3 regions of the Paeniglutamicibacter sp. NPDC012692 genome follow, and region 1 is predicted to be linked to each of the others. Evidence: predicted binding sites of a transcription regulator. Region 1 holds the regulator's gene; each other region holds the start of a gene.
What was found. Region 1 encodes LexA, which represses DNA repair genes until DNA is damaged. Its sites were predicted from a motif close to TCGAACANNTGTTCGA; they were not measured.

Region 1 (10,092 bases):
TGAGCGAGGCCGCCACGGCGATGCCGATCATGCCGATGGTGGTGTTCAGGCTGGTGGCAACGATTCCGGCCGTGGCCGGCCCGACGATGAAGACCAGCTCGGTGCCCATCGCGTCGAGCGCGAAGGCCGAGCGCCGGGTCTCCCCCGTGGTCATCACGCCCAGGGCGGTGCGCACCACGGAGAAGACGGGTAATGAGAACAGCCCGCCGAGGAACACCAGCGGCCGCACCCACATGAACGAGACCTGCGGAACGATGCTCCACACCACCGCCTCGACGATGATCGAGGGCACCAGCGCGCGGCGCAGCCCGTACATGTCGACCACGCGGCCGCGCCAGGGTGCGCCCAGTGCGATGCCGATGGTCATCAACGCCACGACCAGTCCGGCCGATCCCCAGTCGCGGTCCAGCTCGTTGACCAGGTGCAGCAGCAACAGCATGCCGACGGCCGCGTGCGGCAGCCTGGCCACCATGCCGACCAGAAGCAGCGGCGCTACCCCTGGTTGCCGAAGCAGTTCGCCGTAACGACCGAATTTCATGCGTTGGGCCCCGGCTGCGTCGGTGCGCCCGCCTTGAGTGCGACTTCCAGGGAATCGACGTTCTCGGCGAAGTCCGCGTTCGCGGCAAGCGCCGAGTGGATGCGCGTCACGCAGGCGCGGGCCGTTGCCTCGTCCACTCCCGGCTGGAAGGTGAACTCCAGGCGCAGTTCCGGCCCCGGTCCCCCGCCGGGCACGCTGGCGCCCTGCGCGGTGCGGCTTCCCACGCCCTGGCCCGGAACGATGTGGATCGAGGCCAGGGCCTCCTCGGTTCCCGCCTGCCGGGCGACGATGGCCGCGAGTTCCTCGTTGAGGTAGCTGGGCGTCCAGTCCTTTTGCTGGGCCAGGGCCCACATGCCGGGGCGGCGCAACACGAAGGTGAAGTCGGCGCCGGGGTCGAGGACAAGCATCTGGGCTTCCTCGGCGACGGCGGAAAGGGCCGCGCGCGGGGCGTACACGGCAACCGGGCGGGCCTCGCCGTGCCAGGCCTGCAGGCGCTCGACGCTGCTGAAAACCGGTAGCGCCTTGCGGCCGTCGGGCGCGTTGAGCGTCACCAGCGCCATGTCGGCTTCCTTGTCCTCGGTGAAGCCGTGTTCGCCGAGTCCGCCCTCGGCCAGCTGTGCCACCACGGCGATGTAGATGCGCGATTCGGCGAGGGCCGCGTGGACGCCCTGCTCGGTGCCGGTTCCGGCGACCAGTGCGTCCATGGCCGCCGCAAGCCTTGCGTCGATGAGCCCGTTGTCGTTGTCGAAATTGTGCAGGGGGTTCCCCTCCCCGCTGAGGTCGCGACCTTCCCAGGTTTGCCCGGCGGAGTCGGCCGGTGACCCGGCACGGGCCAGCGCCGCGGCAATGTGTCCGGGCAGGTGTCGGGGGCTTTCGGGCGCCCCGTTGGAAGAAGGTGAATTCGCGCTCATACGGAAATGCTATCGTGCGGCATGCACAAGGGCCGGTCACCATTTGCGTGGTGACCGGCCCTGATTCCCTACTGGCGCGCGGAACTGGGCGCGGGCGGCGGGGTGGCTGGTGTGGTGCAACTCGCCCGTGGATGCCGGGCGTGCGGGTGGATGCTAGCGGCGGCCAGCGACATCCAGCGCCTCGGGCATGGTGAACTTGCCCGCGTAGAGCGCCTTGCCCACGATGGCTCCCTCGACGCCCAGCGGGACCAGTTCGCGCAGTACGCGAAGGTCCTCGAGGCTGGAGATGCCGCCGGATGCGATGACGGGCTTCGAGGTGTGTGCGCACATCTCGCGCAGCAATTCCACGTTCGGGCCGCGCAGGGTTCCGTCCTTCGTCACGTCGGTGACGACGTAGCGGGCGCACCCGGCGTCCTCAAGGCGTGCCAGGACCTCCCAGATGTCGCCGCCTTCCTTGGTCCAGCCCCGGCCAGCCAGGGTGGTTCCGCGCACGTCCAGGCCAACCGCGATCTTGTCGCCGTGGCGGGCGATGGCGCGGGCGGTCCACTCCGGGTTCTCCAGGGCGGCGGTGCCCAGGTTCACGCGGGTGGCGCCGAATTCCAGCGCACGCTCGAGCGACTCGTCGTCGCGGATGCCGCCGGAAAGCTCGACCTTGATGGTCAGTTCCTCGGCGACGCGGCGCAGGATCTCGGTGTTGTGGCCGCGGCCGAAGGCTGCGTCCAGGTCCACCAGGTGGATCCACTCGGCGCCGGCGTTCTGCCAGGCAAGCGCGGCCTCCAACGGGTCGCCGTAGCCGGTTTCGGATCCGGCTTCACCCTGGACCAGGCGCACCGCCTGGCCGTCCGCCACGTCGACGGCGGGAAGCAGTTCGAGGATGGGGTTTTGCGTGTTGGTCATGATCAATCCTTAGGTTTTTGCGGGCCGCTGGCCCTGCCGCCACCGCGGGGGTGGCGGCTCAGGGTTCTCAGAAGGTCAGGAGGTATCCGGCGACCAGGGCCATGCCGGCGAGGATCCAGCAGGCGATGATCCAGGAAACGTGCGCCCGCTGCTGGCGCAAGGAAATTGCACCGCCGGCCAGTAGCCCGGCCAACAGCATGAGCAGGATGGTCCACATTTAGAGGGTCTCCAACCAGTTGCGCAGCAACTGCGCGCCGGCTTCGCCGGACTTCTCGGGGTGGAACTGCAGCGCGCACAGCGGGCCATTTTCCACGCCGGCAACGAAGGGGACCCCGTGCTCGGACCAGGTCACCTGCGGCGGGAGCATCTTCGGCTGGGCCACGTCGAAGTTCCACTCCTGCACCGCGTAGGAGTGCACGAAGTAGAAGCGTTCGTTCTCGATGCCCTTGAAGAGCTTGCTGCCCTCCGGCGGCGTGACGGTGTTCCAGCCCATGTGCGGGACGACCGGTGCCTTGAGCAGCTCCACGGTGCCCGGCCATTCGCCCATGCCCGGGGTGCGCACGCCGTGTTCGACGCCCTCTTCAAAGAAGATCTGGTGCCCGACGCAGATGCCCAGGACCGGGCGGCCGCCGGCGATGCGGCGTCCGATCCAGCGGATGGCTCCGACGTCGTTGAGCTGCTGCATGACGGCGGCGTAGGCGCCGACGCCCGGGACAAAGAGCCCGTCGCAGTTGAGGATGTCGTCGGGCTTGGCCGAGAGCGTTACCTCGGCACCGGCCGCCTCGAGTGCGCGCACGGCGGAGCGGACATTGCCGGAACCGTAGTCAAGAACCGTGACCTTCTTGCGATCTGCCATTTACAGCGCACCCTTGGTGGACGGGATGGCGTTGCCGATGCGGGCATCGGGCTCCACGGCCTCGCGCAGTGCGCGGGCGAAGGCCTTGAACTGGGCCTCGACGATGTGGTGCGGGTCCCGGCCGCCGATCACGGTCATGTGCAGGCAGATCTGGGCGTGCAGGGTGAGGGCCTCGAAGATGTGGCGGGTCAGCGAACCGGTGAAGTGGCCGCCGATGAGGTGGTACTCCTGGCCCGCGGGCTCGCCGGTGTGCACCAGGTAGGGGCGTCCGGAGATGTCGACAACGGCGTTTGCCAGTGCCTCGTCGAGCGGAACGGTGGCTTCGCCGAAGCGGCGGATGCCCGCCTTGTTGCCCAGCGCGGTGCGCAGGACCTCGCCGATGGTGATGGCAACGTCCTCAACGGTGTGGTGCACGTCGATGTGGGTGTCGCCGGTGGCACGCACCGTGAGGTCGATCAGCGAATGCTTGGAAAGCGCGGTCAGCATGTGGTCGTAGAACGGAACACTGGTGCTGATCTCTGAGCGGCCGGTGCCGTCCAAATCGAGTTCGACAAAAACGGAGGACTCGCTGGTGGTGCGTTCGAGGCGAGCGCGACGACCCGTGAGTTTTTCGGCAGACATGCACATTCCTTTTGATCAGGCGTTTAGACGAGGATGTGAAACACGGGACTGGGGACACCGATGTGTCCGGCGCAACCCCGCACCTATGAGTTTAGCGTTAGTGCCCGTGCGGACCCTGATTGAGCAGTTCTTCCAGGCGGACCAGGAATGCCGTGGTTTCGGCTTCGGTGCCGGCCGTGACACGCAGGTGGCCGGGGATGCCGACGTCGCGGATGATAACTCCGGCTTCGAGCAGGCCCTCCCAGATGTACCGGGGGTTTTCCAGGCCGCCGAAGAACACGAAGTTCGAGTCGGAGGACGCAGGGTTCAGGCCCATGCGGGTCAGCTCGTTGACGATCCGGTCGCGCTGGGACTTGATGTCCTCGACGTTGGCCAGCAATGCCTCGACGTGCTTGAGCGCGGCGTTGGCCGTTGCCTGGGTCACCGCGGAAAGGTGGTACGGCAGGCGGACCAGGCGGATCGCGTCGGTGACCTCCGGAGCTGCGGCGAGGTAACCGACCCTGGCACCGGCCAGGGCGAATGCCTTGGACATGGTGCGTGAGACGATCAAGCGCTCGCGGCCCGGCAACAGCGACAACGCGGACGGGGTTCCGTTGTGCGCGAATTCCGCATAAGCCTCATCCACGATGACGATGGCGTTGCTGGCAACGCCTGCCTCGTAGACGGCTTCGACCACATCCAGGCCCAGGGCCGTGCCCGTCGGGTTGTTTGGCGAGCAGAGGAAAACGATGTTGGGCGCCGAGGCCCGCACCTGCTCCGCGGCGTCGGCCGCGGTCAGGGCATAGCCCTCGGATCGAACACCGGCAATGTAGGTGGTGTCGGTTCCGCTGGCCAACAGCGGGTACATCGAATAGGTGGGAGGGAATCCCATGACCGTGCGACCCGGCCCGCCGAATGCCTGCAGGATTTGCTGCAACACTTCGTTGGATCCGTTTGCTGCCCAGATGTTCTCAGCGGTCAGGTCGTGGCCGAGGTAGGAGGCCAGGCGCTCGCGCAATTCGGTGAATTCACGGTCCGGGTAGCGGTTGAGTCCCAGCGCGGCTGCGGATACCTCTTCGACGATCGCGCGATGAACGGCCTCTGGCAACGGATGCGTGTTTTCGTTGACGTTCAGCTGGATTGGAACGTCGATTTGCGGTGCGCCGTAAGGTTCAAGACCTTGAAGATTCTCTCGCAGGGGCAATTTTGCCAGGCGATTTAGCCGTTCATTCACCCCATAAGTCTAGGGCGCGCGGTCCACGGCATCAGAATCAGCAATGTGGAACGGGGTAACAATCGGTTTTCAATGACGCGCGGGTCACACCCGCCGTCAGTAGCGCGGCAGTTACCGTGCCGTTGGAACGTAGATCTCGGTCCCCGGGAACAGGACGCTTCCCTCAAGGTTGTTGATTTCGGTGATCTGCCGCACCGCCTCGCGTGGGTCCAGCTGAGGCGCGAACTCGCGAGCGAGCCCCCAAAGCGTATCGCCCTCAATGACGGTGACGCTGACGGCGTCGACACCCAGCGGCACATCGGCCGAGGCCTTGGCCGGCGAAAGGAACAAACCCAGGAGCATGAGAACGCCCAGACTGGCCAGGAAGATCGGCATGGCGATCAATACGAATTTCCCCCGACGGGTCAGCCGCAGCGGCGCCTCCTGCGGGGCGTGGTAGGCGATGGGGTCTGGAACGAGGTGGAGCGGGGCCGAGAGAGCAGTGCTTGCCATGTCTTTGCCTTTCCTTTGAGTACGACGGGCCGGTGCGAGCGGGCCACGAATCGAACAAGCTTCTATTGTTCGAACACGTCTTTCGAATATGTGTTCGTAGTTCGTAAGTTATTTCTAGCACTTTTCAACGACACGTGTCCAGATCGGTTCGAACAAATCTTTGAAAGCGCCGCTTCCGTCCACTAACATGAGTGATGTGGAACGGTGAATTCACTTCATCACTCCGCACCGACAAATTGCGGAACGCGCGGGCCAACCGCCGACGATCGGGATGAGGCACAAAGAATGACGACCGAACAACGAACCCCTCGGCGTGACGCGAAGAGCCTGACCATTCGCCAGAAAAAGGTTCTCGAAACAATCCAGCGTTCGGTCAGTGCCAACGGCTACCCACCTTCCATGCGAGAGATTGGTGACGCGGTGGGCCTGGCCAGCCTCTCGAGCGTGACCCATCAGTTGAGCCAGCTCGAAAAGCTTGGCTACATCCGTCGTGACCCCCGCCGTCCGCGCGCCATGGAAATCCTGCTGCCCTTGCAGCTCAAGACCGACACGAAACTTGAAGTGGTGTCCGGCCAGGCCGAGCTCAAGGCCGCGAACGGCATGAACGTCTCGGAGCTGACGACCTCGTCCGACACGGCAATGGTCCCGCTGGTGGGACGAATCGCCGCAGGCAACCCGATTCTCGCCGATGAGGCCGTGGAGGACGTGTTTGCGCTGCCGCGCCAGCTCGTGGGCCACGGCGAGCTCTTCATGCTTAAGGTCAGCGGTGATTCCATGATCGACGCCGCTATTTGCGATGGCGACTGGGTTGTCGTACGGCGTCAGCAAACGGCAGTCAACGGCGACATCGTTGCGGCGTTGCTCGACGACGAAGCAACGGTGAAAACCTTCCGCCAGCGCGATGGCCACACCTGGCTGCTGCCCCAGAACTCCCGCTACGAACCGATCCTCGGTGATGCGGCAACGGTCATGGGCAAGGTCGTTTCGGTCATGCGCTCCATCTAGCGAAGCCACACGTATTTCAATGAGTCAGGGGCCGGTCGCAACGACCGGCCCCTGACTCATTTAATGTTTCAACTCTTGGACTCCCCGGGGAGCCGCACCGCATTTAGCCTTCGCTGAGGCGTTCGAGCGCAGCCAGCACCGTCGGCTTGTCGGGGGTCGCCCACAACGGCGGCAAGGAGGCCCGCAGGAAGCTTCCGTAGCGTTCCGTCGCCAGACGCGAATCCAGGACGGCCACGACGCCGCGGTCGTTGACAGAACGAATCAAGCGCCCTGCGCCCTGCGCCAGCCTGACAGCTGCATGACTCGCCGCCACTGCCATGAACCCGTTGCCACCGTGCTTGGCGACATCCCGGCTGCGCGCCGAGGAAAGCGGGTCGTCGGGCCGTGGGAACGGGATCTTGTCGATGATCACCAGGCGGCACGCATTGCCCGGCACGTCAACGCCCTGCCACAGGGTCATGGTGCCGAAGAGGCAAGTGTCCGGCTCGGCGGAGAACTGGTCGACCAAGGCCTTCATGCTCGATTCACCCTGGCACAGAATCGGCACGTCAAGCCTGGAACGCAGGATCTCTGCCGCCTCCTCCGCGGCGCGACGCGAAGTGAAGAGCGCCAAGGCCCCTCCCCCGGAAGCCTTGATGAGGTCTTCGATCTCGCCGATCATTTCCTGCGACATCTGGCGCCCGGGCTTGGGCAGGTGCTTGGCGACATACAGGATGCCCTGCTTGGGGTAGTCGAACGGGCTTCCCACATCGACGCCGTTCCAGGTGGGTGCGCCGTCGCCGACCAGTCCCAAGGCACCGGCGACCGGCTCAAAGGCCGCGCCGATGGCCAGGGTCGCGCTGGTCAGGATGACGGTGCGCCCGTCGAAAAGCCCTTCGCGCAACTTGCCGGCAACCGACAGGGGCGCGACATTCAGCGTGGGTTGGCTCGATTCGTCGGGCTGGACGTAGCCCTCCCCCGGGCTGAAGTGCCCCGGGCGCGAAGCCCAGATGACTTCCCGTTCCTCGGTCATTTCAAGCATCTTGGTGCACTGCTCGACCAGATACATGACCTGCGAACGTGCCATCTGCCGACCGCCGTCCGCGGGCGCGTTGGCCTCGGGCTTCGAATCGGAGAGCACCACGCGGGCGGCCTCCGCGATCTGGTTGATCGCGGCTTCCTGCTCCTCGTTGAGGCCGCGGGCCATCAAGCCCGTGGGGACGCCTTCGAGGCTGCGCTGCAGCGCCTTGGCACCCTGGTTCAGCGAGTCGACGCCCACCGCGCAATGTTTGCGGGCCGCCGACGCGGCGGTCTGCACCATGTTGACCGAGAGCGGGCGGGTCACCGAACTTGTCACCCGGTCCTGCAGCTCGTGGGCTTCGTCGATGATGACGGTGTCGAAGTCCGGCAGCACGGCCAGGCCTTCGAACGCCGACACCGCGAGCATTGCGTGGTTGGTGATGATCACATCGGCATCTGCCGCTCGGGCGCGGGCCATCTCGCTGAAGCATTCGGAGGCCATCGGGCACTTCTGGGATCCGAGGCAGTCCATCGCACTGACCGAGACCTGGCGCCACGCCTTGTCGCTGACGCCCGGGGTCAGGTCGTCACGATCGCCGGTTTCCGTGCGCTCGGCCCATTGGCGCAGCCGCACGACTTCCTGCCCGAGCGCGGAGGACGGGCCGTCCGAGTAGCCGCCGGCGGCCGGGGCATCGGATTCGATCGAGAACAGGGTTCCCTCGTCGTCGTCCGGGTAGCCGCCGCCGAGCTTGTACTGGCACACGTAGTTGGAGCGGCCCTTGACCAGGGCAACCTCCATCTCGCGGGGCAAATCGTTCTTCAGCGACTTCAAGAGCCGCGGAACGTCGCGTCCAACGATTTGGGCCTGGAGTGCCAGTGTCGCGGTCGAAATCACGACGGGCTTTTCCGAGTCCAGGGCGTGCGCGAGCGCGGGAACCAGGTAAGCCATCGACTTTCCCGTTCCCGTCCCGGCCTGCACCAAAAGGTGCTCGCCGGTTTCCATGGCGCGCACGACCTGCTTTGCCATCTCGTGCTGGCCCGGCCTGCTTTGCCCGCCCATCGCGGACACCGCAGCGTCCAACAGGGCGATGACTTCTGATTCCTCAGCCATGAATACTAAATTGCTCCACTTCCGCGGCCATGCCTTCGCGCACCTTGACCATCATGCGTGTCCCGTTTTCGGTGTGTTCGATGGAGAGGATTTCGGCCTCGGCACCGTGGAGCTTGTTGACCACGTCGCCTCGATCGTAGGGAATCATCAGTTCCATTTGGACGCCGGGACGCGGAATTGCGGCACTGACCTTCTGCAGCAGCTCTTCGATGCCGTCGCCGGTGCGGGCCGAGACAATCACGTGGTTCGGCTCGCGTTGGCGCAGGCGCTCCACCACGAAGGGATCGGCCACATCCGCCTTGTTCAACACGATGATTTCCGGGATGTTCCGGGCATCGACGTCGTTGAGCACGGTGCGGACCGCCTGGATTTGGCCTTCCGGGTCCGGGTGCGCGGCGTCGACCACGTGCAGGATCAGGTCGGAGTCCGCGATCTCCTCGAGCGTGGAACGGAACGCCTCCACCAGCTGGGTGGGAAGCGACTTGACGAAGCCCACGGTGTCGGTGAGCGTGTAGTTCAGTCCGTCGCTGGTTTCGGCCTGGCGCACCGTGGGGTCAAGGGTCGCGAAGAGCGCGTTTTCCACCAGGACGCCGGCCTGGGTGAGCCTGTTGAGCAGTGAGGACTTGCCCGCATTGGTGTAGCCGACAATGGCGACCGAGGGCACTTCGTTGCGCTTCCGGTTTGCCCGCTTGGCTTCCCGGGCCGGGAGCATTCCCTTGATTTCCTTGCGAAGCTTGGCCATGCGGTCGCGGATGCGCCGGCGGTCCAGTTCGATCTTGGTTTCACCCGGTCCGCGGGAGCCGATGCCGCCGCCTGCGGCACCCACTCGGCCGCCGGCCTGGCGCGACATGGAGTCGCCCCAGCCGCGCAGTCGCGGTAGGAGGTATTCGAGCTGCGCCAGTTCGACCTGGGCACGCCCCTCGTGGCTCTTGGCATGCTGGGCGAAAATGTCCAGGATCAGCGCGGTCCGGTCGATGACCTTGACCTTGACGACGTCTTCGAGCGCACGGCGCTGTGACGGGGAAAGCTCGGAGTCGATGATGACGGTGTCCGCGCCCGTGGCGGCCACGATCTCACGCAGTTCCATTGCCTTGCCCGAACCCAGGAAGGTTCCGGGGTCCGGCTTGGCGCGACGTTGCACGATGCCGTCCAGCACCTCGGAGCCGGCCGTCTCGGCCAGGGCGGCGAGTTCGCGCAGGGAGTTTTCGGCGTCCTGGGCGGTGCCTTCGTTCCAGATCCCGGCCAGCACCACGCGCTCGAGGCGCAGCTGTCGGTATTCGACCTCTGTGACGTCCTCGAGTTCGGTGGACAGCCCCGCGACGCGGCGGAGCGCCCGGCGTTCGGCAAGATCCTCCTGTGCGCCGTCGAAAGACGAATGTTCCCGGGTCAGGTTGCTCAGCGCCTGGGCGCGGCCCGAGAAGATTCCCTCGTGCTCGGGCGCCCCGAAAT
Region 2 (10,092 bases), on a different contig from region 1:
CGAGCATCACGCCCACGGCACCGAACACCACGGCGAGGGACGTGAACCCGTCGGTGCGGGCGTGCACGCCGTCCGCCACCAGTGCGGCGGACCCGATCCTTTGCCCGACCCGGATCCGGTGCACCGCCACGATCTCGTTGCCGGCGAATCCGATCACGCCGGCCGCGAGCACCCACCACAGGTTTTCGAGTGGTTGCGGGTTGACCAGGCGTTCGATCGACTGCCAGGCGGCGATGACGGCGGACAGAGCGATGACCACGACGATGAAGAGACCGGCCAGGTCCTCGGCCCGCCCGTATCCGTAGGTGTAGCGTTTCGTGGCCACGCGTCGGCCCAGGATGAAGGCGATCCACAACGGCACGGCGGTCAGCGCATCGGAGAAGTTGTGGATGGTGTCCGCCAGCAGCGCCACGGAACCGCTGATCGCCACCACGATGACCTGCAGCGCCGTCGTGGCCAGCAGGATGACGAGACTGACCTTCAGCGCCCGGACACCTTCCTTGCTGGCCTCCAACGCATCGTCGATCGAATCGGACGAATCGTGGGTGTGCGGCACGAACAATTCGAATAGCCACCCCTTGAAGCCCGAGTGGTGCTTGTGGGAATGCCCGCCATGACCGTGATCATGGGCGTGGGGTTCATGCTGATGGACGTGCGGGTGTCCATGGTCATCCGCGGGGCGGTGGTCCGTCTGGTCGGTGATGCTCATGCCGTTGCCTGGCCCGCCCTGTGGTGCGCGGGCATCCCGCCGAGCGCGTGTTCGGCCTGGTGGATCGCGTCGACGACCAGCTGCCTCGCGTGTTCGTTTTCCAGCCGGTACATGACCTTGGTGCCGTCCTGACGCGTGGAAACCATGTGGGCCAGCCGCATCTTGGCCAGGTGCTGTGAAACGGCGGCAGGCGACTTTCCAACGACCTCGGCCAGGGCCCCGACCGCCATTTCCTTCTCCCGCAAGGCAAGAATGATCCGGACCCGGGTGGCATCGGCCAGCATGGAAAAGACCTCCACCGCCAGTTCCACGTACTGGCTGTCGACACCAAGCGAGCATGTTCCTTTATCTGCATTCATACGCACATAGTTTCATTAAAGATCGACGTCGTCTACATCCGCCCAGCCGAAGACTTCTCCGCATGTCTGATGGCCATCGCGGTCGCCATGACGCTCGGCCCGACCGCTTGCATGCGCCAGGGGTTTCCGGCCAGACAATGCTGCAACGGCATGCCATCCGCCGATCCACCACCCCATGCGTGCAAACAACCTCTAGTTGTTCCCGTGTTCCGGGACTAACATGCAGGCATGGATACCCGTGTGAACCTCAGCAAGTCCGATCCTGCCGCCTATGCGGCGTTGCTGGCCATGAACAAGGCCGCCAGCGAGGCCGCCCAGGCGGCCGATCTCGACCCGAAGTTGTGTGAACTTATCAAGATCCGGGCCTCACAGCTCAATGGGTGCAGTTATTGCCTGCGCATGCACACCCGAGACGCGTTGAAGCTGGGTGAAAGCAGCGACCGTTTGGCGGTGCTGCCAGCGTGGCGTGAATCGGAGTATTTCAGCGCCGTCGAGCGTGCGGCCCTGGCATTGAGCGAATCCATCACCCTGGTTTCAGTGGACCAGGTCCCCCGCGACACCTACACGATGGCGGCGTCGGTACTCACCGATGCACAGGTCTCTGCCGTGGCGTGGCTCAGCGCCGCGATCAACATGTTCAACCGCGTGGCAATCACCAGCCGATACCCGGTGACTCCATAGTCCACGGCATTGCCCGCCGGGTGCGGAGGGCTTTCTTGCGCGCAGCGAGAATGCCGACGCTATTGCCGAAATACCGCCCCCATCCCATCCCCTGAAACGGCAACATACTGCCGATACGCAAGATTTTCCGGCTTCCGCATTTCGCCAAAGGCCATGTTTCGGCGAGATCTCGCCGAAACATGGCCTTTGGTGACGAATTCAGATCATTTGTGGCCAAATCGGCAACTTATTGCCGATTTGGCCATCGGGAATCGGCAGGTCCGACTGCGCGGGGAATCAGCCGTTGGGACGCTGCGGGATGTACTGCACCGCCCACTTGTTGCCGTCCGGGTCGGCGAAGTACACGAAGCTCCCCCAGTCCTGGACGTCAATGTCGCTGACCTCGACCCCGTTGGCCGCAAGCTGGTCGTGTGCGGCCTGGATGTCGCTGACCACCATTTGCATGCTGGGTGCCGTTCCCGGTGCGGCATCGTTCAGGCCTTCGCCGATGCAGATCGAACAGGCCGAGCCGGGCGGAGTCAGCTGGACAAAACGGATCTTGTCGTTGGGCCGTTCATCGTAGTCCGCGTTGAATCCCACCTTGTTCACATAGAAGTCCTTGGCCCGGTCGACATCCGACACGGGAACAAATACCAGTTCTAGTTTCCAATCCATGGTGCACAGGCTAGTCCCGCCGCCGGCTAAGCAACAGGTCTCATGCCGATTTTCCATGCTTCGCGGCGTGCCGGCGAAACGACCGGCGGCGGTCCCCCAGGCCCGGCCCCGAAACTGCGTCGGCGGACGGAAAGCACATCAGGCGCGCTTGACCCCGAATTTGCCGGCCACCCGGATCCGGGCAACTAGCTGATGGAGCATCTGGCGAATCGCGACGCCGAAAGCGGTACTCACCGCGCCCAAGGCCGCAGCACCCAGTACCCGGGACCAGGAAAAGACACCGCCGGTTTCAAACACGCTGGCAAGGCCCACGAGCACCGAGCAGAGCAACGCTCCGCCGATAATTGCCTGCTTCCACCAGCGACCGAAAACAAGCCCAAACACGATCATTGACGGGATCACAACGCCAGCCTCCGTTCCAGGGCGGTCCGCCGATAGCCCCAGTATCACACGGCTGCTTCGGTCCGACAACGGATAATGCCACCTCTCAGGCCCCTAGGTATCCGCGCTGGTCCAGCCCCTCGTCGAACGTGGTTTGCGCCAGCGTTTTCCCGCGTCCCCGCGACGGCGTTTCCCTGCCCGGGAAGGTGCCGCGCCCGTCGCGGGCCCGGGCCGGATCATCCAGGTAACCCGGCGCCGGCAGCATGCCCTTCTGCGACAGGTCCCAGGCGTCCAGCGCCTGGACGCTGATTCCCCGCGGTCCGGTGCGCCGGGTCAACCCGTGGATCAGCAGCAACCGGGTGGAGAAGAGCAACGGGCCGCAACGCTGCTGCGCCTCGTGGAAGAACGTGGCATCCACGCAGCCGGTGCCGTCGTCGACAGAAATGAAGACCACGCGCCGCCCTCCGCGCATGGGCGGGGTCTGCGTGGCGACCCTGACCCCGGCCACCAGGACCTCGGTGCCGTTGCGCATCGCCAACAGGTCCTCGGCGCGCGAGACGCCCAGTGAGTCCAGCAGCGGGGCGTGGGATTCCATCAGGTGCGCACTGACATCGAGGCTCATCAGGTCCAGCTCGGTGCGCACCACCTCGTCCAGCGGGGTTTCCTCCGCCCCGACGGCCATGGCGGCAAGGTCCAGGTCTCCCATCGGCAGGGCGAGCTGCCCGGGAATCGGGCGGTAACGCTGCGGCATCGGCTTGTGCGTCCCGCCGCGCAGGTGGGCAACCAGGTCCGCGCGGTTTCCCCGCCCTGCCGTGCGCTGCAGCGAGTCGAAGGCGCCCAGGGCGGCGAAGTGGTTCAGCGAGGTGCGGGTGAGCCCCGAACGGTCGCGCACGTCGGCAATCGATTCGTAGGGCTGGCCGGCGACAACGCGCTTGACCTCGCGCTCCGAGACCCCGCGGATCCCGCGCAGCGACAGCCTGATCCCGAAGCGCCCGGGCAGCATGGCGCCGACGGCCCGGGGAACCACCGGCAGCTGCGCCGGCGGCAGCAGCCCCTCCAGCCTTTCCACCCGGTAGCCGTCCGCCGAGCGGTTGATGTCCAGCGGCAGGATCTTGATACCCATGCGCCGGGCCTCGGCCACCAGCAGCCGCTTGGGGTACATCCCGGGGTCGTGTTCCCAGATTCCGGCGAGGAACGCCTCCGGGTGGTGGGCCTTCAGCCAGGCCGACTGGTAGGTGGGCACGGCGAAGGCCGCACCGTGGGCCTTGCAGAACCCGAAGGAACCGAAGGCCGCCAGCGTTTGCCAGACCTCGTCGATGACATCCAGCGGGTAGCCGAGGTCTTGGGCGATGGAACGGAAGAAGGCCTCGACCCGGGGCTCCGACGCGCTTCCCAGGAGGCGGCGGTAGACATCGGCCTTGGCCAGCCCGCAACCGGTCATCACGTCGAAGATCCGCAGCACCTGCTCATGGAAGACCGTGACACCGTGGGTCTCGGCGAGCGCGGGTCGCAGGTTTGGGTGCGGATATTTCTCGGGTGCGAATCCGTGGCGGTTTTCCAGGTAGGGCTTGACCATGTTGGATTTCATGGGTCCGGGTCGGAAGAGGGAGATGTCGATGATGAGGTCGTTGAAGTCCCTGGGGGCGAGTTTGCCGATGAGTTCGCGCTGTCCGGGTGATTCGATCTGGAAGCAGCCGAGCGTGTGGGTGGAGCGGATGAGTTCGAAGGTGGGTTTGTCGTCGAGCGGGACGAGGGCCAGGTCGATGGTTCCGTTGGGTTTGATGTAGGCGGGGATTTCCCCCGGGTGTTTGCCTTGGTGTCCCCCCGCCTTGGCGACTGCCTGTGCGTCCGGGTGGATGCGTTGGATTTCGGCGAGCGCGTAGGTGATGGCCGATTGCATGCGTACCCCCAGGACGTCGAGCTTGAGCAGTCCCATGGGGTCCATGTCGTGTTTGTCGTATTGGCTCATGGGGAGGTTTAGTCCGCTGGGTTGGACAGGGGTTCGGTCCAGGAGCGTGTTGTTGGAGAGGATGACTCCGCAGGGGTGCATGGAGATGTGTCTGGGTAGCCGGTCGAGTCGTTCGGTGAGGTCCACGAGGAGGTCGAGTTGTTTTTCGGTGCCGAGTCGGTCTGCGAAGGGGGCGAGCTCGGGTTTTTCGTTCAGGGCGTCGCGGAAGGATGAGGCGGAGAAGCGCCAGAGTTGCTTGGCGATGGAGTCGATGTCTTCCTCCTCCATGCCGAGGGCAGTTCCCGCGTCGCGTACCGCCCCCCTGGCGCGGTAGCCGTTTTGCATGCTCATGAGGCTGACACGGTCGGCGCCGAAGCGGGTGAATATTTTTTGGTAGATGTTGTGGCGTTGGGCGGATTCGACGTCTATGTCTATGTCCGGCAAGGTGGCCCGGTCGCGGGAGAGGAAGCGTTCGAAGAGCAGGTCGTGGGTGATGGGGTTTACCTGGCTGATGCCGGTGAGGTAGTTGACCAGTGAGGAGGCGCCGGAGCCGCGTGCGGCGGAGCGTATGCCCATGCGGGTGATCATGTCGCTGACTTCCGCGACGGTGAGGAAGTAGGGGGCGAAGCCGAGGTCTGCGATGGTGCTTAGCTCCTCCCCCAGGCGTTGGCGCATCAGGGGGTTGTTGCCCTCCCCGGGGATGAGCCTGTTGATGCCGGCTTCCGCGCGTGCGGCGAGTTCCCGGTTGGGTTCGTCGGTGATGCCGATGATGTGGGATTCGGGCACTACGGGTATTCCCCATCCGGTGTCGCTGACGGGGTCGAGGCGTGCCCAGTCGGCGAGCGCGGCGGTGTTGCGCAGGAGTGTTGTCCCTATCCGGGGGTTTGTTGCCTCGCGGGCGAGTTCCGCGGCGAGGTGGCGCATGTGTCCCGTGGTCTTGAGCCAGCCTTGCCCGTTGGGTTGGATGTCGTTGAGGGTTTCGAGGGAGGTGAGGGCGCGTGCTGAGTCCAGGACGTCTGCCGTTGCCGCTCCGTCGGGTTCGGTGTATCTGACGGCGTTGGTGAGGATGGGGGCGATGTTTGCCGTTTCCGCGCAGCGGAGCATGCGGATGGCGTGTGCGGTGCTGAGGCGTTCCCCGGGGTTGTTGAGGTGGGTCACGATCTCTACCCGTAGTGTTCTCTCCCCCAGGAGTGTGCGCCATCGGTGGATGAGGGTGCGGGCCTGGTCGTAGCGGTGGTGTTGGGTTGCCAGGCCCACGTCGGAGTTTGGTCCCAGCAGGATCGTGAGCAGTGGTTCGCCCTCGGGGTCGAGGGCGTGGGTTGCCAGCTCCCCGGGGGTGATGCCTATGTGTTGTTTGCGTATCCCGTCGGGTGTTGTTGGTTGATGTGCGGCGGAGACCAGGCGGCAGAGGGCCTTGTAGCCGGTTCCGTTGCTGTGTCCCTTGGCCAGGATGATGATTCGCCCGGAAACGCGCAGGGGGTTGCGTGTCTTGCCGTCGCCGGGCCGGGGTGCGGGTTCGAGGGTTGCGAGGTCCACCCCCAGGATGGGGTCCATCCCGTGTTTGATGCAGGCCTTGAGGTGTTTGACGCTTCCGTAGAGTCCGTCACGGTCGGTGATGGCCAGTGCGTCGGCGCCGTCGGCGAGCGCTGCCTGGACAAGGTCTCCGGGCCAGGAGACTCCGTAGTGGGCGCTGAAGGCGGATGCCACGTGCAGGTGGGTGAAGCCCGTGGGCATGTTCGTCCCTCCCTTCGCGGCGCCCCTTTCGTTTGCTGGGTGCGGGTTTGAAGGTTTTTGTCGCTTCGGTGTGGGAGCAACGTGGGCCGTCCGCCGTGCAGGGGGTAGAGCCATCATATTAGAACATGTATTCGAATCAAGTCGCGTTGGAACACATTTGCCCTCCGCGTGCGTTCGTGTCGCATGGCTTTGGCGGTGATCAGGGATTATGTGGTTCGCATGAGATGGCGCACCCGCGCCCTCTTTTCGCCGGGCGTGCCTACCCGGAGTGCCCGAGCCTGTCGAATGCCACGAGGTAGGCCTCGTTGTAGCTGGGGAATTGCGGGACCTGGTCGCGCAGGACCGAAAGCGGGATGTGCGTCCTGATGGCGAGTGCCGCCTGGTGGATCCATTCGCTGGCTTGCGGCGCCACGGCCCATGCGCCGATCATGACCTGTTGCCGACGGTCGATCAGGATACCTAGGTCCCCTCGCGGGTTTTGCTCGTAGGTCCATGGCCGGGCGAGGGTTTCGGGCAGGTTCACGCTGACGGCCTCGGTCTCAATGCCAATCAGGTCGGCCTGCTCCCGCGTAAGTCCGACCGCCGCGATTTCCGGGCTTGTGAACACCACGCGCGGGATCCCCCCGTAGCCGGCGATTCGCTCCTTCCCCAGAATGCAGTCGGCGACGACGCGTCCCTGGTATTTGGCGACATGCGTAAAGGGCATGATTCCGGTGACGTCGCCCAACGCCCAGAGCCCTTCGGCCGATCGGCAGTGCTCATCCACCTGCATGTACCCCTTGTCATCCAGCAGCCCTCCGGCGAGTGAGATGCCCAGCCCCTCGGTGCGCGGGATCCGTCCGGTGGCGAAGACGACGGCGTCCACGGCCAGTTCATTTCCGTCACCCAGCGTCAGCACGCTTCTCCCTCCCTCGGCTCGCCCCTTGGCGATCGAGCCGTTCATGCGCACATCCACCCCCGACTCTCGCAGGTAGGCTTCGGCGAGCGCGGCAACCTCGGGCTCCTCGCGGCCCAGCAGGCGCTGGCTCCTGTTGAGCAGCGTGACGTCCACTCCGAATCCGACCAGGAAGGTGGCGGTTTCCAGCGCAACGGCACTTCCGCCGACGATGGCCACCGCTTGCGGCAGCTCCGCGAGCGTGTACACCTCGCGGTTGCCCCATGCGGTGATTTGGTCCGCTCCCGGGAAGGAAGGGAATATAGGCGCGGTTCCGGTGGCGACGACGATGTGGTCGGTCAGGTATTCCCGGCCGTCGGCTTGAATTCGACCCGGTCCCGCGATGACGGCTCTCGCGCGGACAACCTGGGCTCCGCGCCGCAGGTAGCCCTCGGCCTCGGCACTGTCATCCAGATGCCTGGCCATGTAGTCGCGATATTCCCGGGCTTGCTGCCAGTTGAGTGTGACGCCCGAAATTCCGGCGGTGCGCCCGGCTTCGTCCCGGAGTTCCGGTCCCCGCAAGATCGTCTTGGAGGGGACGCAGGCCCAATAGGCGCACTCACCCCCAATGAGCTCCGATTCAAACACCACAACCTTCTTGCCGGCGGCGATCAGCCTATCGGCGGCAACTTCCCCGCCGGGGCCCATGCCGATGATGGCAACATCGAATATTTCCTCCACAAGACCACTCCTGCGTTCATGAATCCGCCATGCAATGCCTTGCCCTTCAGCCTCGCACTTACCCCGGCGAACAGCCAGAGAACGGGGCTAGGCACTTTCCCCGCAGGCGTCGTGGATCTTGATGATCCACCATCTTCCGGTCTCGACCTGGCGGGAGACCTCGAAGGTCCGCAGGGGGCCCACCCCGGCGAGCCTGACCTGCAGCCTCCAGACCTCGTAGTCGACAAGCCCCGGTCCGCGGCCTCGTTCGGCCCGCAGCTCCTCCTTCCACCAGTCGCGCCGCTGGAACCACCGCACCGGCTCGGCGGCCAGCTTGTATTCCCGCCCTTGCCAACGCATGCGGAGCGGCACCCCCGCCGGTATGCAGTCGACCTCGATCGACTGGGTAAAAATGCCCACGCCCCCACCTCTCACTCGCCCCACACCGCCAAGCGGCGCCGCCCCCGGACCCATTCTGACCCAAGGAAGCAGCGCCGCACGGGATTCAATGGCGCACTCAACCATTTTATTAGAAACTATGTTCTATACAAGGTGAGACTAGAACATATCTACGACAACTTACGCCCTGAGATCTACTTTTCGGCAATTCCGAGGGCATAGACTCGTGCCCATGACTCCAGTACCAGCACCCATGATCACCGCCTTGACCCTGGGCGTGCGCGACGTTGAGCGCTCACGCGGCTTCTATGTCCAGGGCCTCGGCTTCCGCGAGGTTTCCCACATTCCCGGGGAAATCCTCTTCGTCCAGGCAGGCCACGGCCTCATGCTTGCCCTGTGGAACGTCGCCTCGATGCCCGGAGAGTACGGGGATGTGGGCCACGGGGTGCAAGCGCCCCCGATGTCCCTTGGCCACAACGCCGGCAGCGTTGAAGAGGTCAACGACTTGTACGCGAAGGCGATGGCTGCGGGTGCCACGTCCGTCGGCGCCCCGACAACCAGGGAATGGGGCGGAACGAGCGCCTGCGTGGCGGATCCGGACGGCTTCCGCTGGGACTTCGTCCACAACCCATCCTTCGGCATCGGTGAGGACGGGTTCGTTACCGGCGTCTAGCGCCGCCGCTTCCTCCCATTCCCACGGAAAGAACGTTCCGGGCATCATGCACATTTCCAGTTTCCCCATTCGCAGGATCACCGAACGCACGCAAAACCCGGCGCCCCGCAACGAATGGCCCCACACCCTGCCACCGGTCCGGCATCTCCTGGAACACGGGTTGGAGCTGGGCTCCGCCACGGTTCTGGTCGGGGAAAACGGTTCGGGAAAATCGACCTTGGTCGAGGCGATCGCGGCGAGCTACGGGCTGTCGCCGGAGGGCGGCTCCACCGGTGCCCAGCACAGCACCAGAGTCACCGAATCGATCCTGGATGAGCACCTGCAAGTCATCCGCAACCCCGGGGCGAGCCGCCGGGGGTATTTCCTTCGCGCCGAAACCATGCACGGTTTCTACACGTATCTCGAGCAAAACCCGGGAACGCGGCCCGAACCCCGCTTCCATGAAATGAGCCACGGAGAATCATTCCTGGAACTCATCGTCAACCGCTTTCGCGAGGGAGGACTGTGGGTACTCGACGAGCCCGAATCGGCGCTGTCGTTCTCCGGCTGTCTGGCGCTCGTGGGCATCCTCAAGGACCTGATGGCCACCGGCGATTCCCAGGTCGTCATGTCCACCCACTCGCCATTGCTGGCGGCATTGCCGGGAGCCGATATCTACGAGGTCGGGCCGTGGGGCCTGCGGCACAGCGAATGGGACGACCTGGATTTGGTCACCAACTGGCGGTCCTTCATGAACATGCCCGGACGCTACCTGCGCCATCTCTAGGAAGCAGTCCCGGGCTCGCATGGGTGAGGGGGCCCGACGAAGGCGGACCCCCTCACCTCACGGAGTTTAGGAGACAGCGGCCGCGGCCGACCGAATCAGGTCCGCCACGACGCCGGGGCGCGAAACGTAGATCGCATGGCTGCCGGGCGTTTCCACGACGGTGGCCCCGATGCGCTCTGCCATGGAGGCCTGCG
Region 3 (10,092 bases), on a different contig from region 1:
CAAGCTCCGCATCGAGTACCGGGACATCATGTTCTTCGGCGAAAACTCCCGCCAGAGCGCCGAACTAGCCGTTGCCGCAGGCAAACAGGGCAAGTACCAGGAATTCCACGACGCTATCTTTGCCGAGGGGGCCACCGCCAAGAATGCGGACTTCTCTGCGGCCGGCGTGAAGGAACTCGCCGGGAAGATCGGCGTGGACCACAAGCAACTGGTGGCCGATGCCGCGTCCGAGGAAACCTCCGCGCTGGTCCAGAAGAACCACGACGAGGCCAAAGACCTTGGCGTCACGGGGACCCCGACGTTCATCATCAACGGAACCCCGGTCGTCGGAGCCCAGCCGCTCGAGGTCTTCGTCCAGGCCATCGACGCCGAGCTCGCCGGCTAAGCGGAAGGTCCAACGCGCATGGAAGTCGGGTTCGCCTACGCCGTCATCGGCGGAATGCTGGGGGTGTTCAGCCCCTGCAATGCACTGCTGCTGCCTGCCTTCTTCGCCAACATTGCCGCGTCGCGTGCAAAGCTGCTGAGCCTCGGAACCGTCTTTCTTGCCGGGCTGCTCATCACCTTGGTGCCGTTGGGGCTGGGTCTGGGCTGGCTGGGTGGAACGCTGAGCATCGACCGCGGTGTCCTGCTGACCGGAGCCGGATGGGTGCTGATCGTTTTGGGTCTGGTCACCGCATTGGGCGGCGGGTTCGATTTCTCCCGGTTCATTCCGGGTGGCAGGCCCGCGCCGGCGGCCGGATCATTGGTCGGGACCTTTGCGCTGGGCGCGGTTTCCGGCGTGGCGGGGTTCTGCACCGGGCCGGTGCTCGGCGCCATCCTGACGCTCGCGCTGACCTCCGCAAGCCCCGCCCGCGGTGGCCTGCTGCTGGGGCTTTACGGGGTGGGAATGGTCATCCCGATCCTGCTCATCGCCTTGCTGATTCGCAAGACCGGGCACGGATCCGTGCGCTGGATGCGCGGCCGCAGGTTCTCCGTCGGACCGCTGGAATTCCACACCACCTCGCTGCTCATCGGGGCGGTGACCATCGCGGTGGGCTGGCTCATGATCTTCACCAATGGCATGGCATCCAATCCCGAGCTGCTTCCTTCCAGCTGGATCTCGTTCCTGGAAAACTCGGGCCGATGGCTTGACTCGGTGGTGCCGTCCTGGGTGTGGACGTTGCTCGTTGGCGCACTGCTCATGGTTTGGTGGCTGTGTGCAGCGATCCGCAGGACCAACGGCACCGGCGCCGTGGCGGATGAGAAGCCCCTGAGCTCAACGGAGAGCGCCCGGCGCTGACTCCGAGGGATAACGCCGCAGTGCCCGCACTGCTAGGCTGATGGCCGAATCTTTGTTCTAGGAGGTGTGCGCGGTGTTCGGGATCAATCTGCCGCAACCTCCCACGCCCGGCCCCGAGTCGCAAGGGCCAGTCGGTGCCGTCGAGGCAATGGGATTTCCGTCCCCGGCCCGCGACTATTACAACGGCGGAATCGACCTGAACCGGTTGCTGATTCGCGACCGAACCTCGACATTTCTGATGCGCGTCTCGGGGAACTCCATGGCCTCGGCAGGCATCGCCCACGGGGACGAGGTCATCGTCGACCGTTCGTTGACTCCCAAGGACGGGTCCGTCGTCATCGCGGTGCAGGAGGGCGATCTCGTCATCCGTCGTCTGGTCCTTCACCAAGGGTCCATGGTGCTTTGCAGCGACGAAGAATCGGCGGCCGAAGCCGGTTCCATCCTTGAGGAAACGAGCATCTGGGGCGTTGTCACCCGGTGCCTGCATCACGTCAATTAAGAGCTTTTCGGTAATCGGTAGACCTTCGTCGCCGGCGACGTCCTTGGTGCGGATGATCCGGCACTGACAGGATGTTGACATGGAATCCCAACTCCCGGTCGCCTTCCGGGCCACTGCCTACTGGACACAGTCCCGATGGCTCAAACGCCCTATACGCCGTTTCCGGTACGACGCACGATTCGCCGACGGGCGGGAAGAGTCTGACGTCAAACAGGGTGGTGTCCTTCAAAGCGGGAGCTATCCTGCGGATGCGAATGTCGTACGAAAAGGCGCGGAGAATGCATGCCCGGAGGAGGGCCTCGGGCCGTGGGTGGACTACCCCTGGGGCAAGCCAATTTAGGGGACCAGCTCCAGCTTCCGACACGGCCGGGTTTTCATCCGGCGTGAGATGCTGCGGCGTCTATCGGTGTGCCAGAAGTCGCGTGGAAGAATCGGCTTGTGGAAATCCCCAAGGAGAAGGTCGTGAACTGGCCGTCACTCATCTTCGCGCTTGTTGTCGATACGCTTCTGGTTTGGGCACCTGCCATCGCCGTGCTCTTTCTCGCGCCCGGACACCAGGTCCCGCTTGCCGTGCTCCTGATACTGGCAACCTTGACAAGCAATTTTGTGCTTTATGCCCGCGGAGTCTCGCTCGGCACCTGGCTTGGCGGTTTCCGGCTACGCCAAAGGAACCTGCAACCACCCGGCCGAAAATACGGGGTGGTCCTCACGCTGATCAGCTTCGCCTCCATACCCGCAATTGCACTGATGATCTTCCTAAGTTTCGATGGAGGGGATGCAGGAGATTCGACGGACTTGCCAGGAAAAGCGAATAGCTATCCCGTGGTGGGGGAGCGGATTCGTCGTCGCCGATGGCTGCAGGGAGCCGATGCCTATTGGAAACGCTGGTCGTAACGGTCGTCGTGGCTTGCTTTGCTGAAGGTGCCTCAGCGCAGCCACCGATCACGCCGGATCGCGCAGCCCCGCGTGGGAGGGTCCGGAACAACAGGTAATAGCAGGGCCTCCCACCTCCGCCGGCAAACGCGTAGCGTTGCCGACATGACAACCACGAACCTAATCTTGAACAACGGTGTCACCATGCCCGCCCTGGGCCTCGGCGTCTTCCAAACACCTCCAGAGGAGACCACTGCCGCCGTGGCCGAAGCGCTGCGCATCGGATACCGGCACATCGACACCGCAGCCGCATATCTCAACGAACGCGAGGTGGGGCAGGGAATCCGCGAATCGGGGGTGTCCCGCGACGGCGTCTTTGTCGAGACGAAGGTCTGGGTCACCGATTACGGGTTCGACGAAACCCTTCATGCCTTCGAGAAGTCCTCCGCGAAGCTGGGCATCGAGCAGATCGACCTGCTGATCCTGCACCAGGCGGTTCCCACGTCCTTCGAGCGGACCATCGCCGCATACAAGGCGCTGGAGAAGCTGTACACGGACGGCAAGGTCCGCGCCATCGGGGTCAGCAACTTCATGGTCGAGCACCTCACGCGCTTGCTTGAGGCCACGGAGGTGGTCCCAGCCGTCAACCAGATCGAGATGCACCCCTACTTCCAGCAACGCGACGTCGTTGCCTTCGATGACGCCCACGGCATCCTCACCCAGGCGTGGTCGCCCATCGGCGGCATCACGTTCTACCGGGACGGCGAAAAGAGCACCCTCCAGGACGAGACCCTGTTCCGGATCGCGGAAAAGCACGGCAAGTCGGCCGCCCAGGTCATGCTCCGCTGGCACCTGCAGCAGGGGCGCTCGGCCATCCCGAAGTCCACGCGGCCGGAGCGCATTGCCGAGAACTTCAACGTGTTCGACTTCGAGCTGGCGCCCGACGAGCTCGCCGCCATCGATGCGCTCGACACGGGCGTGCGCGGTGGACCCGAACCCGAAATGATCACGTCCGAGGGATTCGGGCGCGTGATTCCCGAGGCATGACCCGCGCCGGCTTCGGCCCGCGATATTTCCAGCAGCGAAAGGAAACAACATGTCTGAACCCATCCGGACCGTCCTGGTCGTCGGGGCGACGGGAAGCATCGGCAGGCTGGTCGTCTCGGAAGCGCTGGCACATGGCTTCAAGGTTCGCGCTCTCGTGCGCGACCAAGCGAGGGCCGCGGCGCTTCCCGCCGGCACCGATCTGGCCAATGGCGACCTGACCGACGTCGAATCCCTGGCCGGGGTCGTTGAAGGAACCGACGCTGTCGTCTTTGCCCACGGATCCCATGGCGGCGGTCCGAGCGTCACGGAGGCCGTCGACTATGGCGGCGTGCACAACGTTCTCCTGGCCCTGGCCGGGCGCCCGGTGCGCATCGCCCTGATGACGGCAATCGGCGTCACCGTCCACGACGGCGGCTACAACAGGGCCTCGGGCGCGCACGACTGGAAACGGCGCGCGGAGCGGGTCGTGCGTGCCAGCGGCAACGTCTACACCATCGTCCGGCCGGGATGGTTCGACTACAACGATGCCGACCAACACCGTATCGTCATGCTGCAGGGCGACCGGCGTCGTGCCGGCGATGCCAGCGACGGGGTCATCGCCCGCCGGCAGATCGCTGAGGTCCTGGTCGCGAGCCTCAGCTCGCCGGCGGCGGCCCGCAAGACCTTCGAACTTGTTGCCGGAAAAGGCCCTGCACAGTCCGACCTGGGACAGGTGTTCGCGGCCTTGCAGCCCGATCCGCGGGGGAACCTGGACGGCGTGCTCGACCTTGGGAACTTCCCGCTCGCCGACGAACCTGTCCGGGTTCGCGAGCAGCTCGAGGCGATCCGGAACCGCACCTACTGAGCGGTGCCCCCGACCCGCACCAAATGCCACCGCACGTCGGCGATTCCGCTTGTGGTTTCCGCCAGACGCAACGCCGGGGCAGAATTGCCGAATGATCACTGAACACGCATTGCTCGCAGTCAAGCCCGGAATGGAGGGCGAGTTCGAGGTTGCCTTCGGCACGGCGAAATCGATCATCTCGTCCATGCCCGGGTTCCAGTGCCTCACGCTGTCGCGCTCCATCGAAAGCCCGTCCACGTACCTGCTGCTGGTTGAATGGCGAACGCTGGAAGACCACACGGAAGGTTTTCGGGGCTCCGCCGAATACCAGGAGTGGCGCACACTGCTGCACGATTTCTATTCGCCGTTCCCGACCGTGGAGCACTACGAACGGGTCCTTGCCGTGCCAGGTCTGGTGCCGTAGCTCGCCGCCTGCGCCGCCCTCCGAACCAGGTCGGCCAATGCCCACGTCACGATGCCCGGACACGTCCCGGCGACCCCTCGCACGCAACCAGGCAATCCCCGGATCCAGTCCTCCTTGCCTAGCCCCGGTGCAAGCCCGGTGCAAGACTACAAGCAGCCGCACGGGATGGCAGCGGCACGCCGGAGGAACGCGAAAGGGGCATGCGGGATGCGCTACATCAGGGGACTGGACACCATCGGGGCAACCGACATCGACCTTGCCGGAGGGAAGGCCGCGAACCTCGGAGAACTTGTCGCCGCCGGTTTTCCCGTGCCGAACGGCTGCGTGCTCACCACCGATGCATACCGGGCGTTCGTTGCCGCCAACCGGCTGGAGGACCGGATCCTGGAGCTGGCCGCCGCCCCGCCGGAGGAAGGCGCAGAGGCCTCCCGCGCCATTGCCGCGCTGTTCACTGCCGGGCTGATCCCCGAGGAGATGGCCCGGGAACTGCGCGAATCCTACAGGCTCATGGGTGCCGGAACCGGGGCCGGCGTGCCGGTCGCGGTCAGGTCCTCCGCCACCGCCGAGGACCTGGCAGAAGCCAGCTTCGCCGGGCAGCAGGAAACCTACCTGAACGTCGTCGGGGCCGATGACCTGCTCGACGCCGTGCGCGAATGCTGGGCCTCGCTGTGGACAGAGCGGGCCATCTCCTACCGGGCCCGGGCGGGCATCGCGCCGCGGGACGTCGCACTGGCCGTGGTCATCCAGGAAATGGTCGACTCCGATGCCGCAGGTGTCATGTTCACCGCCAACCCCGCCACCGGCAACCGGGGCGAGATCGTCATCGGGGCGGCCTGGGGACTGGGCGAATCGGTGGTTGGGGGCCTGGTGAGCACGGACGACGTCGTCGTCGATGCCGGAACCCTGAAGGTGCTCTCCAGCAGTGTCGCCTCCAAGGACACCATGACGGTGACCGCCGGGACCCGCACCGGCCAAACACCGGTGCCCGAAGACCTGCGCAACAAGGCCGTGCTCGACACCGGGGAGGCGCAACGCCTGGCCACCCTGGGGCTCAGGATCGCCCGTCACTTCGGGGTCCCGCAGGACATCGAGTGGGCCAGGTCCGGTGGTGTGTTCCGCATCCTCCAGGCCCGCCCCGTCACCGCGCTGCCCGACCCCGGGGCCGCCGTGCCCGAGACCTGGCCGCTTCCCTACCGGCACGGCCTGTACTTCCGCGCCAGCATCGTGGAACAGCTGCCCGACCCGCTGACTCCGCTCTTCGCCGACCTCATCGACCCCTCGGTGACCGCCTCCCTGGGCGCACTGATGTCCACGGCCTTCGGCCGGAACGTCATGCGCGAGGGCGACGTGGGGTTGCCGACGGTCAACGGCTACGCCTACTACTATTACCGGAACTCCGGGTTCCTGCGTGTGTTCGCGCTGTCCCCGGTCGCCGTGGCCAGGCTGGGCCGTGCGCGGGCCGGGATGGGGCTGGAGGGCTGGAAAAACGCGTCCCACCCCGCGTACCGCGCGGTCATCGATGCCTGGGAGCGGCGGGACTGGAAGTCGCTGCCCGGGGACGAGCTGCTGGCGGCGGCCGTCGAACTGCTCGATGCCGGAACCCGCTACTACACCGCCGTCCAGTCCGTGGTGCCGGTGGCCGCGGCCAGCGAGATCGCCTTCCGGGCGTTCTACGACAAGCTGGTCAAGGCCCCCGGGGATCCGGCCGCCGACACCTTCCTGCTGGGCTTCGACAGCGAACCCATCTTGGCCGAGTACTCGCTGTACGACCTCGCCGCATGGGCCCGCGAGCGCCCGGGGCTCGCCGACCGCCTGCTGGCCACGGACAGTGCGGCCCTCGCCACCGAGGTGCTGGAGCCTGGCGCGCCACACGCTGGTGGGCCGGCGCCCGAAGCCGACCACGCCGAGTTCCTGGAGCGCTTCCGGACCCACCTGCACCGCTACGGGCATGCGGTCTACAACCTCGACTTCGCCACCCCGGTGCCGGCCGATGTCCCCGCCCAGTTGCTGGAAACCCTGAAATTCAACCTGGGCGGCGAGGGAGGGAACCCGCACGAACGCCAGAGCAATTCGGCGCAACGCCGCGAGGAAAACACCGCACGGATCACCGGGCGCCTGGCGGGGCGCAGGGCACGGACCTTCGGGCGCCTGCTGGCCTGGGCGCAGAAGGCGGCGCCGATGCGCGAGGACGCGCTCTCCGACATCGGACTGGCCTGGCCACTGCTGCGGGCCATGCTGCTGGAACTGGGGGAGCGGCTGAGGGCGGCCGGGGTCGTGGGTGCGGCCGAGGGCGTTTTCTGGCTGCGTGGTTCCGAGCTGCGGGCGGCCATCGGGTTCGGGCTGGCCAACCCTGCCCCGGCCGGCCCGGAGGACGGGAACGGGCCGGTCCGGATCACCGGTGCGCCCGGCCCCGTGCGGGCAGGTGCGGTGGCCGAGCGCAAGGCCCTGTGGAAGGCCCAACGCCGGGCCGATGCCCCGCAGATGCTTCCGGTCGCCCGCTGGGCGGACAGGGCGCTGGCCGGGATGATGCCCGCCGGCCTGCAGACCCAGACCGGGGACATGATCAAGGGCGTGGGGGCCAGCCTCGGGACGGTGCGCGCCCCGGCGCGGGTGCTGGCCGGCCCGGAGGACTTCGCCTCGATGCGGCCCGGGGAGGTGTTGGTGGCCCGGATGACGACCCCGGCCTGGACGCCGCTCTTTGCCATGGCCGCGGCCGTGGTCACCGATGTCGGGGGACCCTTGAGCCACAGCTCGATCGTGGCCCGGGAATACGGCATCCCCGCCGTGCTGGGCACCGGGGTGGCGACCCGCCGGATCCGCACGGGGGACATGGTCACCGTGGACGGGGACGCCGGAACCGTGGCCCTCGCGGAGCATCCGGTCGCGGGGAACCGGGCCGGCGATTCGTCCGGGACGCCGGCCGGGAAATTGCCTGATTTTCCCGTCGCCGGCCCATTGTGAGTGAGCGCTCACTCAGTTACTTTCGGTGTATGTCGGATCCACGATCCATCCACGGAACGAGGCCCTCACGGGCGGCCGCACTGGCCCCCGGGGAACGGAAGGCGATGATCGTCGAGGCGGTCATGCCGCTGTTTCTGGAATTCGGCCCGGCCGTGACCTCCCGCCAGATCGCCGAGGCGGCGGGGATCTCCGAGGGGACCGTCTACAAGGCCTTCGGGGACAAGGCCTCGCTGATCCAGGCCGCCGTCGACAAGCAGCTGGACCCGGCCCCGTTGCTGCGCGAGCTGGGCGGGATCGACCCGGCGCTGCCGCTCGAGGACAAGGTGCTCAGGGCCCTCGGGCTGCTGCAGGAGCGGTTCCGCGAAGCCTTCCGGTTCATGGCGATGTTCGACAAGTACCAGAAGCCGTCGACGAGCAAATCCCAGGACGATTTCATTCGGGTCTTCCACGGGCTGCTGGAGCCCGACCTGGGTCGGCTCAACTGCGACCCCGACCGCGTGTGGCAGGTCCTGCGGATGCTTGCCTTCTCCTCGTCGCTGCCCCGCCTCAACGGGGGCGAGACCTACGGCGCCGAGGAGCTCGCCGGCATCGTCCTCTACGGGATCGCCGGCGCCCGGCCTCCGCTCCAAACGCCTCCCCGCGAAACAAGGCCACCATCCGAAACCGAGAACTAGGAAAATTATGCTGTTGCAAATTCTCCGCCGCCATTTGAAGCCCTACTGGAAATGGCTGGTGGCCGTCGGGCTGTTCCAGGGCGCGCAATCCATCGCCTCGCTCTACCTGCCCAGCCTCGTCGCGGACATCATCGACAACGGCGTGGCCAAGGGCGACGTCGGCCACATCATGGCCGTCGGCGGGACCATGCTTGCCATCACGCTGGTGCAGATCGGCTGCGCGATCGCCGCCGTCTACTTCGGCGCCAAGACCGCCATGTCCCTGGGCCGGGACCTGCGCGGGGCGATCTTCCACCGGGTCAGCGACTTTTCCGAGCACGAGGTCTCCAAGTTCGGCGCGCCCTCGCTGATCACGCGCACCACCAACGACGTGCAGCAGGTCCAGATGGTGGTCCTGATGACCTGCACGCTCTTCGTCTCGGCGCCCATCCTCGCGGTCGGCGGCGTCATCATGGCGATGCAGCAGGACGCGGGGCTCTCCTGGCTGATGGCCGTGAGCATCCCGGTGCTGCTGGTCTCGATCGGCCTGGTCATCACGCGCATGGTCCCGCTCTTCCGCCTCATGCAGAAGCGGATCGACGTGGTCAACAAGGTGCTGCGCGAGCAGCTCACGGGCATCCGGGTGATCCGCGCCTTCGTGCGCGAGGACCTGGAAACCAAGCGGTTCGCCACGGCAAACGCGGAACTGACGGACGTGTCGCTCGGCGCCGGGCGGCTCTTTGCGCTGATGTTCCCGATCGTCATGATGGTGCTGAACGTCTCGAGCGTCGCGGTGATCTGGTTCGGCGGGCTGCGCGTGGAATCCGGCGCCATGGAGGTCGGCGCGCTGGTCGCCTACCTCAGCTACCTGCTGCAGATCCTGATGGCCGTCATGATGGCCACGTTCATGGGCGTGATGCTGCCGCGCGCCGCGGTGAGCGCCGACCGCATCGGCGAGGTGCTGGACACCGAGTCCTCGGTGAAGATGCCCGAGGACGGGGTGACGACCCTGGAGGGCACGGGCAGCGTCGAATTCAAGGAGGTCACCTTCTGCTATCCCGGGGCCGAGCAGCCCGTGCTGCGGGACCTCGAGTTCACCGTGCGGGAGGGGCAGACCACCGCGATCATCGGCAGCACCGGCGCGGGCAAGACCACGCTGGTGAACCTGCTGCCCCGGCTCTTCGACGCGACCGGCGGATCGGTGCTGGTGGACGGGGTCGACGTCGCCCGGCTGGACCCGGACCTGCTGTGGAGCCGGATCGGGCTGGTCCCGCAAAAGCCGTACCTGTTCGCCGGGACGGTGGCCAGCAACCTGCGCTACGGCAAGCCGGACGCCACCGACAAGGAGCTGTGGGAGGCCCTGGGGATCGCCCAGGGCAGGGACTTCGTGCGGGAGATGGAGGGCGGGCTGGAGGCCAAGATCTCCCAGGGCGGCACCAACGTCTCCGGCGGCCAGCGGCAGCGCCTGGCCATCGCCCGGGCCCTGGTGAAGCAGCCGGAGATCTACATCTTCGACGACTCGTTCTCCGCGCT

Region 2: a site for LexA is predicted at 8,620-8,635, ahead of ACFY5D_RS02720 (DUF6504 family protein). Genes of this name have one in related genera too.
Region 3: a site for LexA is predicted at 1,324-1,339, ahead of ACFY5D_RS13750 (LexA family protein). Genes of this name have one in related genera too.

The regions. Positions count from the first base shown of each region.
Region 1 is NZ_JBIBDE010000006.1:253,396-263,487, reverse strand. It holds gene ACFY5D_RS19045 (MFS transporter) at 1-538, opposite strand, end outside; gene ACFY5D_RS19040 (SseB family protein) at 535-1,449, opposite strand; gene priA (bifunctional 1-(5-phosphoribosyl)-5-((5-phosphoribosylamino)methylideneamino)imidazole-4-carboxamide isomerase/phosphoribosylanthranilate isomerase PriA) at 1,603-2,346, opposite strand; gene ACFY5D_RS19030 (hypothetical protein) at 2,414-2,563, opposite strand; gene hisH (imidazole glycerol phosphate synthase subunit HisH) at 2,564-3,202, opposite strand; gene hisB (imidazoleglycerol-phosphate dehydratase HisB) at 3,203-3,823, opposite strand; gene ACFY5D_RS19015 (histidinol-phosphate transaminase) at 3,921-5,036, opposite strand; gene ACFY5D_RS19010 (LysM peptidoglycan-binding domain-containing protein) at 5,148-5,528, opposite strand; gene lexA (transcriptional repressor LexA) at 5,814-6,533, shown strand; gene ACFY5D_RS19000 (ATP-dependent DNA helicase) at 6,637-8,643, opposite strand; gene hflX (GTPase HflX) at 8,636-10,092, opposite strand, start outside.
Region 2 is NZ_JBIBDE010000001.1:612,190-622,281, forward strand. It holds gene ACFY5D_RS02685 (cation diffusion facilitator family transporter) at 1-709, opposite strand, end outside; gene ACFY5D_RS02690 (ArsR/SmtB family transcription factor) at 706-1,068, opposite strand; gene ACFY5D_RS02695 (carboxymuconolactone decarboxylase family protein) at 1,297-1,749, shown strand; gene ACFY5D_RS02700 (glyoxalase superfamily protein) at 2,026-2,403, opposite strand; gene ACFY5D_RS02705 (hypothetical protein) at 2,542-2,805, opposite strand; gene ACFY5D_RS02710 (DNA polymerase III subunit alpha) at 2,891-6,466, opposite strand; gene ACFY5D_RS02715 (dihydrolipoyl dehydrogenase family protein) at 6,726-8,081, opposite strand; gene ACFY5D_RS02720 (DUF6504 family protein) at 8,169-8,480, opposite strand; gene ACFY5D_RS02725 (VOC family protein) at 8,692-9,132, shown strand; gene ACFY5D_RS02730 (ATP-binding cassette domain-containing protein) at 9,179-9,898, shown strand; gene ACFY5D_RS02735 (alpha/beta fold hydrolase) at 9,965-10,092, opposite strand, start outside.
Region 3 is NZ_JBIBDE010000003.1:391,453-401,544, forward strand. It holds gene ACFY5D_RS13740 (DsbA family protein) at 1-385, shown strand, start outside; gene ACFY5D_RS13745 (cytochrome c biogenesis CcdA family protein) at 404-1,279, shown strand; gene ACFY5D_RS13750 (LexA family protein) at 1,428-1,778, shown strand; gene ACFY5D_RS13755 (hypothetical protein) at 2,217-2,672, shown strand; gene ACFY5D_RS13760 (aldo/keto reductase) at 2,817-3,698, shown strand; gene ACFY5D_RS13765 (SDR family oxidoreductase) at 3,748-4,542, shown strand; gene ACFY5D_RS13770 (antibiotic biosynthesis monooxygenase family protein) at 4,634-4,945, shown strand; gene ACFY5D_RS13775 (PEP/pyruvate-binding domain-containing protein) at 5,153-7,906, shown strand; gene ACFY5D_RS13780 (TetR/AcrR family transcriptional regulator) at 7,936-8,580, shown strand; gene ACFY5D_RS13785 (ABC transporter ATP-binding protein) at 8,588-10,092, shown strand, end outside.